Salinivibrio kushneri: one gene and its partner. The protein of the gene in region 2 interacts with the protein of the main gene of each other region in a pairwise test. Links are inferred from orthologs where the notes say so. Each region holds a gene or a part of one and is shown on either strand. Other genes may lie near its edges.

The links.
Region 1: the proteins of rbsB (region 2) and ileS interact in binary tests that used the Escherichia coli proteins (3 or more experiments, as listed by UniProt). The link is inferred for Salinivibrio kushneri from one-to-one orthologs.

What each region holds. Positions count from the first base shown.
Region 1 is NZ_CP114588.1:2,301,764-2,305,491, forward strand. The notes cover bases 32-3,436. They hold ileS (isoleucine--tRNA ligase), read right to left. Parts: upstream 3,058-3,436; coding sequence 232-3,057; downstream 32-231. Other genes in these bases: lspA (signal peptidase II), read right to left, coding at 32-232; ribF (bifunctional riboflavin kinase/FAD synthetase), read right to left, coding at 3,088-3,436. Also shown: more of lspA, read right to left, coding at 1-31; more of ribF, read right to left, coding at 3,437-3,728. UniProt on the Escherichia coli protein: Catalyzes the attachment of isoleucine to tRNA(Ile). As IleRS can inadvertently accommodate and process structurally similar amino acids such as valine, to avoid such errors it has two additional distinct tRNA(Ile)-dependent editing activities.
Region 2 is NZ_CP114588.1:1,756,291-1,759,578, reverse strand. Bases 324-3,288 are described here. They hold rbsB (ribose ABC transporter substrate-binding protein RbsB), read left to right. Parts: upstream 324-1,341; coding sequence 1,342-2,235; downstream 2,236-3,288. Other genes in these bases: N8M53_RS08270 (substrate-binding domain-containing protein), read left to right, coding at 3,282-3,288; rbsK (ribokinase), read left to right, coding at 2,318-3,247; rbsC (ribose ABC transporter permease), read left to right, coding at 324-1,199. Outside these bases: ribose ABC transporter ATP-binding protein RbsA, read left to right, coding at 1-213; more of rbsC, read left to right, coding at 210-323. UniProt on the Escherichia coli protein: Part of the ABC transporter complex RbsABC involved in ribose import. Binds ribose. Also serves as the primary chemoreceptor for chemotaxis.

The DNA of each region.
Region 1 (3,728 bases), 550 kb from region 2 along the record:
TGACACTGAACAGCCAGCGTTGCCAGCCACCCGCATCACTTAAAAAACTAAACGCCGCGCCATGGTTGTGCACATACGTTAGGTTAAAGAAAGGCAATACTTCGATGCGGTGAGCAAACCCATATTCCATGGTTTGCATCACTAGCCATTTACTGCCGATATCAAGTGCAAAGACCAGCGGCGCCAGCCAAAGCCAGCGCCAACCTGATTGCGAGAGGGAAAGAGTCTGCATCACGCAAATTGGCGGCTTTCGCCTTCTCCTGCAATATTGGTCACACAGCGGCCACAGATCTCTTCATGACCTGCAATGGTGCCGACGTCAGCAACATGGTGCCAACAGCGCTCACATTTAGCCGCACTCGATGCCGCCACTTCCACGGCTAAACCGTCAAGCTCCGTCTGCGTGGCAGACGCTGGCGCGTCACCGGCAACCACGGTCGCTTTCGAGGTCAGCAATACAAAGCGAAGCTCATCACCCATCAAGCGCAGCTTCTCGGCAAAATCAGCAGGTGCATAGAGCGTGACTTCCGCTTCTAACGAGCCGCCAATGACTTTTTCGTTACGTGCTTGCTCCAAGGTCTTGTTCACCGCATCACGCACATTAAGCAGTTTCGCCCAGAACGCTTGGTTGAGCACAGCCTGCTGATCAAGGTCAAATAAGCCGTCGTACCAGACTTCGGTGAAGACAAACTGGTTGCGCTCACCCGGCATTTCATTCCAGATCTCATCGGCGGTAAATGACATAATCGGTGCCATCCAGCGTACCAGTGCTTCCACGATGTGGAACAGCGCCGTTTGACAGCTGCGGTGCGCATGGCTGCCTGCTTTGGCCGTGTACTGGCGATCCTTGATGATATCGAGGTAGAACGAGCCCATTTCAATCGAGCAGAACTGCATCAAACGCTGCGTCACTTGGTGGAAGTTACACGCATCATACGCAGCAGTGATCTCTTGTTGCGCCTCAAGTGCGCGGCTCACTGCCCAGCGATCAACCGCCACCAAGTCTTCTGGTGCAACCAAGTCAGTTTTAGGATCAAAACCGTGTAGGTTAGCAAGCAAGAAACGCGAGGTATTGCGGATACGACGATAAGCATCGGCACTGCGTTTTAGAATTTCATCCGACACGCTAATTTCGCCAGTGTAATCAGTTGATGCCACCCACAAGCGAAGAATGTCAGCCCCAAGCTTGTTCATCACATCTTGCGGCATGATGGTGTTACCCAGCGACTTCGACATTTTGCGACCGTTGCCATCAACGGTGAAGCCATGCGTCAGTACGCGGCGGTAAGGCGCTTGGCCTTTAATTGCCACTGACGTCATCAGCGATGATTGGAACCAGCCGCGGTGTTGATCCGAGCCTTCCAAGTACATATCGGCTTCTTGACCGTTAAACTCATCACGCTGATTCACAACGGCATAATGCGTCGCACCAGAATCAAACCACACATCCAGGGTGTCCAAAACTTTCTCGTACTGGTCAGCGTCATCGCCTAACAGTTCGTTAAGATCGAGATCCCACCACGCTTGAATACCGGCTTTTTCTACACGCTGAGCCACCTGCTCAATCAGGTTGAGCGTATCCGGGTGTAGCTCGGAGGTTTCTTTATGCACGAACAGTGCGATGGGTACGCCCCAAGTACGCTGACGAGAAATACACCAGTCTGGACGCCCTTCCACCATCGACTCAATGCGGCTTTGTCCCCAGTCCGGGATCCACTCAACGTTCTTAATCTCTTGCAACGCTTTGTCACGCAGACCCGCTTTGTCCATGGCAATAAACCATTGTGGCGTCGCGCGGAAAATGATCGGTGTTTTGTGGCGCCAGCAATGCGGGTAGCTGTGCTCATAAGCGTGATGATGCAGCAACGCTCCGTGTGTTTTCAGCGCTTCAATCACATTGTCGTTGGCTTTGAACACGTGTTGACCGGCAAACAGTGGCGTGTCCGGCAGATAAACACCATTGCTGCCAACTGGGTTAGCCACTTCGAGATCGTATTTTTGTCCCACCACAAAGTCTTCTTGACCATGGCCCGGCGCTGTGTGAACCACACCCGTACCGGATTCGGTGGTGACATGATCACCCAGGATCACTGGCACATCAAAATCGTAAAAAGGATGCTGCACGCGTTGAAGCTCTAGCGCTTCACCTTTACAGAAACCAAGGTTGTGATAGTGCTCAATGCCAGCGCGATCCATCACATCTTTTGCCAGCTCTGCGGCAAGGATCAAGCGCTGTGGCTGGTCACCTTCAACCTGCACCAATACATATTCCAAGTCCGCCGCAACGGCAACCGCTCGGTTTGCAGGCAAAGTCCAAGGGGTCGTGGTCCAGATCACCGCTGATACTGGGCCTTCGCCTTGGTGATCGCCCGCCAATGTAAATACGTTGACCAATGCTTGCTCATCAACCGCTCGGAAAGTCACATCAATAGACGGTGATGTCTTATCTTGGTATTCAACTTCGGCTTCAGCGAGTGCCGAGCCACAGTCTGTACACCAATGCACAGGCTTGAAGCCTTTGTGTAGGTGGCCATTACCAGCAATTTTACCCAATGCACGGATAATATTGGCTTCGGTATTAAAATCCATGGTCAGGTAAGGCTTATCCCACTCACCTAACACGCCAAGGCGTTTAAAGTCCGCTTTTTGGCCTTCCACTTGTTTGGCGGCATATTCGCGGCACTTTTCACGGAACTCGGCGGTAGAAATTTTCTGACCTGGCTTGCCGACTTTTTTCTCTACCATCAACTCGATAGGCAGACCGTGGCAGTCCCAGCCAGGGACGTACGGTGCGTCATAGTCCGCCAGCGTTTTCGATTTAATAATAATGTCTTTGAGAATTTTATTAACAGAGTGACCAATATGAATGTTGCCGTTCGCGTACGGAGGACCGTCGTGCAAAATAAATGTTTTTTTGCCTTTCTTCGCTTGACGGATTGCACCGTAAAGATCTTCATCGTACCAACGCTTGAGCATATCAGGCTCACGCTTAGCAAGATTACCTCGCATCGGAAACGCGGTTTCCGGCAGGTTTAAGGTATCTTTGTAGTCACTCATTGATTATTGATTCCGTATGGAGGTTACACTCTAGACATTATTGGCATCAGCCAGCCACGCACGCGCGGCTGATGCATCTCGTTGAATTTGCATTTTCAAAGCGTCAACTGACGCAAATTTGGTTTCATCACGCAACTTATGTAACAAACTCACTTCAAGCTGTTTGCCGTATAAGTCGAGCGTGTGATCAAAAAGGTGCACTTCGAGTTGCTGGCGCGTGCCGTTGACCGTAGGGCGGTTTCCTACATTCGCCACCCCAGGCAATGATTGCCCATTGATGGCCACCGTTACCGCATAGACGCCAGAAACGGGCGAGACCCGGCGCTTAAGCAACACATTCGCCGTAGGAAAACCAATGGTTCGTCCTAGTTTGCGCCCATGGGCAACTCGACCACAGATACTGTATGGGCGCCCCAGCATATCGGCCGCGGCTTTCATCTCACCGGCGGAAAGCGCATCACGAATCGCGGTGCTACTCACGCGACGATCACTGACACAAAAACTTTCGGTGCTGACAACTGCAAAGTCATGCTCTTGTCCGGCTTGCACTAAACGGGAAAAGTCGCCCGCTCGCTTGAGACCAAAACGAAAGTCATCACCCACCACCAGAAACTTAACACCCAATTGATTGACCAACAAGCGGTCAACAAAGGCATCGGGGCTCATCGCAG
Region 2 (3,288 bases):
AAAGAGATTTATCAGCTAATTAACCAATTTAAAGCCGAGGGCATGAGCATCATCTTGGTGTCGTCAGAAATGCCCGAAGTACTCGGCATGAGCGACCGCATCTTAGTGATGCACGAAGGCCGCGTATGCGGTGAGTTTGATGCCAAAGACGCTAACCAAGAAACCCTGCTTGCCTGTGCGGTAGGCAAAGATGCCAATGAGGATGCAGCATGAGCGAGAATGCAATGAATAAGTCCCAGCCGTCAGAAGATGGACGCAAGCCCCTGTTCAGCAAAGCGTGGTTGATTGAGCAAAAATCGCTCATTGCCTTGTTGGTGCTGATCGTGGTGATGTCATTTTTAAACAGCAACTTTTTCATGGTCGACAACCTGCTTAACATCCTACGTCAAACCTCGGTGAACGCCATTATTGCCGTGGGGATGACATTGGTGATTTTAACCGCGGGTATCGACCTGAGTGTTGGCTCGGTGTTGGCGCTGTGCGGCGCGTTTGCCGCGAGTTTGATTGCGGTTGAGGTGCCCGTGTTAGTGGCGGTACCTACCGCCTTGTTTGCAGGCGCGGCGATTGGCGCCATGACTGGCGTCGTGGTGGCCAAAGGCAAGGTGCAGGCATTTATCGCCACCTTGGTAGCCATGACCCTCTATCGCGGTGTCACCATGGTGTATACCGATGGTCGCCCCATCTCAACGGGCTTTACTGATACCGCCGATGCGTTTGCCTGGTTTGGTACCGGCTACCTGTTGGGCATTCCCGTCCCCGTGTGGCTGATGGCAATTGTGTTTATCGGTGCTTGGTATCTGCTTAATCACACCCGTTTTGGCCGTTATATTTACGCACTCGGTGGTAATGAATCGGCGGCGCGGTTGTCGGGCATTAATGTCGATCGAATCAAGGTGGGCGTGTATAGCCTATGTGGCATGCTCGCGGCGCTGGCAGGGATCATCGTTACCTCGCGCCTGTCCTCTGGACAACCGACTGCCGGTACTGGCTATGAGCTTGATGCGATTGCGGCTGTGGTGCTGGGCGGCACCAGCCTGATGGGCGGTAAAGGCAAGATCATGGGCACATTGATTGGGGCGCTGATTATCGGCTTTTTGAACAACGCCCTTAACCTGCTGGACGTATCGTCTTACTACCAAATGATTGCCAAAGCGGTGGTGATTCTGCTCGCCGTGCTGGTTGATACCAAAAACAAATAGCTGTTTGAGACAAAGCTTTTTAAAACAGAGCTTATTGGGACAGGCACCTTTATTTCTCTTTAAGTTGGCGGGACAGACACTTTTATTTCTGTTGAATTAGCAAGTAAAAACAACACCCTACAAACACAAAAGGACTGAACGCATGAAAAAACTGACTACCTTGATTACCACTGCGCTTTTGTCGTCCACGCTGAGCATTAGTGCGCAAGCGGAAGATAGAATGGCAATCGTGGTTTCAACCTTAAACAACCCATTTTTTGTCACCATGAAAGAGGGTGCGGAGCAGAAAGCGCAAGATCTTGGTTATGAGCTCTTGGTGCTTGATTCGCAAAACGACGCCAGTAAAGAGTTGTCGAATGTGGAGGATTTAACCATCCGTGGCGTTAAAGCCATTTTGATTAATCCGACTGACTCTGACGCGGTCTCGAACGCCATTCGTATTGCAAATCGCGCGGACATCCCGGTTATCACCCTAGACCGTGGCGCGAGCCGTGGGGAAGTGGTGAGTCATATTGCTTCTGATAACGCTCAAGGCAGTAAAATGGCGGCGGAATACATCATCGGTAAAGTCGGTGAGCGTGCCAAAGTGATCCAACTTGAGGGTATTGCCGGCACGTCAGCCGCACGCGAGCGTGGTGAAGGCTTTATGGACGCCATCGAGGGTACCGACGTTGAGCTACTCGCCAGTCAGCCTGCGGATTTTGACCGCACCAAAGGTCTGAACGTGATGGAAAACCTGCTTGCCGCACACCCAGATGTGGAAGCGGTATTCGCCCAGAACGATGAAATGGCGTTTGGCGCATTGCGCGCGGTGCAGGCATCAGGCAAAGATGTCACCATTGTCGGTTTTGATGGCACCAAAGATGGCATTGCGGCCGTTGAACGTGGTCATCTGGCTGCGACCATTGCCCAGCAACCGGGTATGATTGGCGATCTGGGTGTCGAAACCGCGGATAAAGTGCTGAAAGGCGAGTCGGTAGACATCTACATTCCTGTGCCGCTGAAAGTGATCAGCCAAGAAACGATCGCTGAATAAGCCGTCAGGGAAACGTATAGTGAGCACCATCGGGTTCGCACTGGGTGGTGCTTTTTTGATTTAGAAACGGTAAGGAATAGTAATGAGCCGATTGGTTGTTCTTGGCAGCGTCAATGCTGACCATGTTTTACGTGTCCCTCACTTTCCGCGTCCGGGCGAGACATTACACGGCCACGATTATGCCGTAATTGCCGGCGGCAAAGGGGCCAATCAAGCGGTCGCGGCGGTGCGTTGCGGTGCCGATGTCGCGTTTATCGCCAGCGTGGGTGATGACGCATATGGACAAATTATTCGTCAATCTTACGCGCAAGAAGGGATGGATATCAGTGCGGTGAAGGTGCAGGCGAATACACCGACTGGGATTGCGATGATCCAAGTCACTGAGCAGGGCGAGAACAGTATTGCGCTCTCGGCAGAAGCCAATGCGGCTTTGACAGCAGAGGCCATCACCGCCGATCTCGACAAAATAGCCGAGGCTGACTACTTGCTGATGCAGTTAGAAACGCCGATGTGTGGTATCGAAAAGGCGGCGTTTCATGCCAAAGCGGCAAAAACTCACGTGGTGCTTAATCCCGCCCCAGCCGCACCGCTGAGCGACGTGCTTCTTGCCTCAGTCGATATTATTACCCCGAATGAAACAGAAGCCCAAAGCCTGACCGGTATCGAGGTAACTGATACTGCCAGTGCGCAAGCGGCTTCGGACGTGCTCCATGAAAAAGGGGTAGGGACTGTATTGATTACCCTCGGCAAACAAGGCGTGTGGCTGAGTGAAAAAGGCGAACAAGCGGGCCAGCTTATTCCTGGGTTCCGTGTCGATGCCGTCGATACCACTGCCGCTGGCGATACCTTTAATGGGGCATTGGTGACAGGACTGATAGAGGGACAGACACTTTATCAGGCGATTCGCTTTGCGCATGCCGCGGCGGCATTATCCGTGACCCAGCGTGGCGCGCAAACCTCGATTCCTTCTCGTTCAGATGTTGAGGCATTTTTGGCCCACCAAGATGCTTAATCCTTATTTCACCTTAGTCAGCGGAGCGCGATAAATGGCGA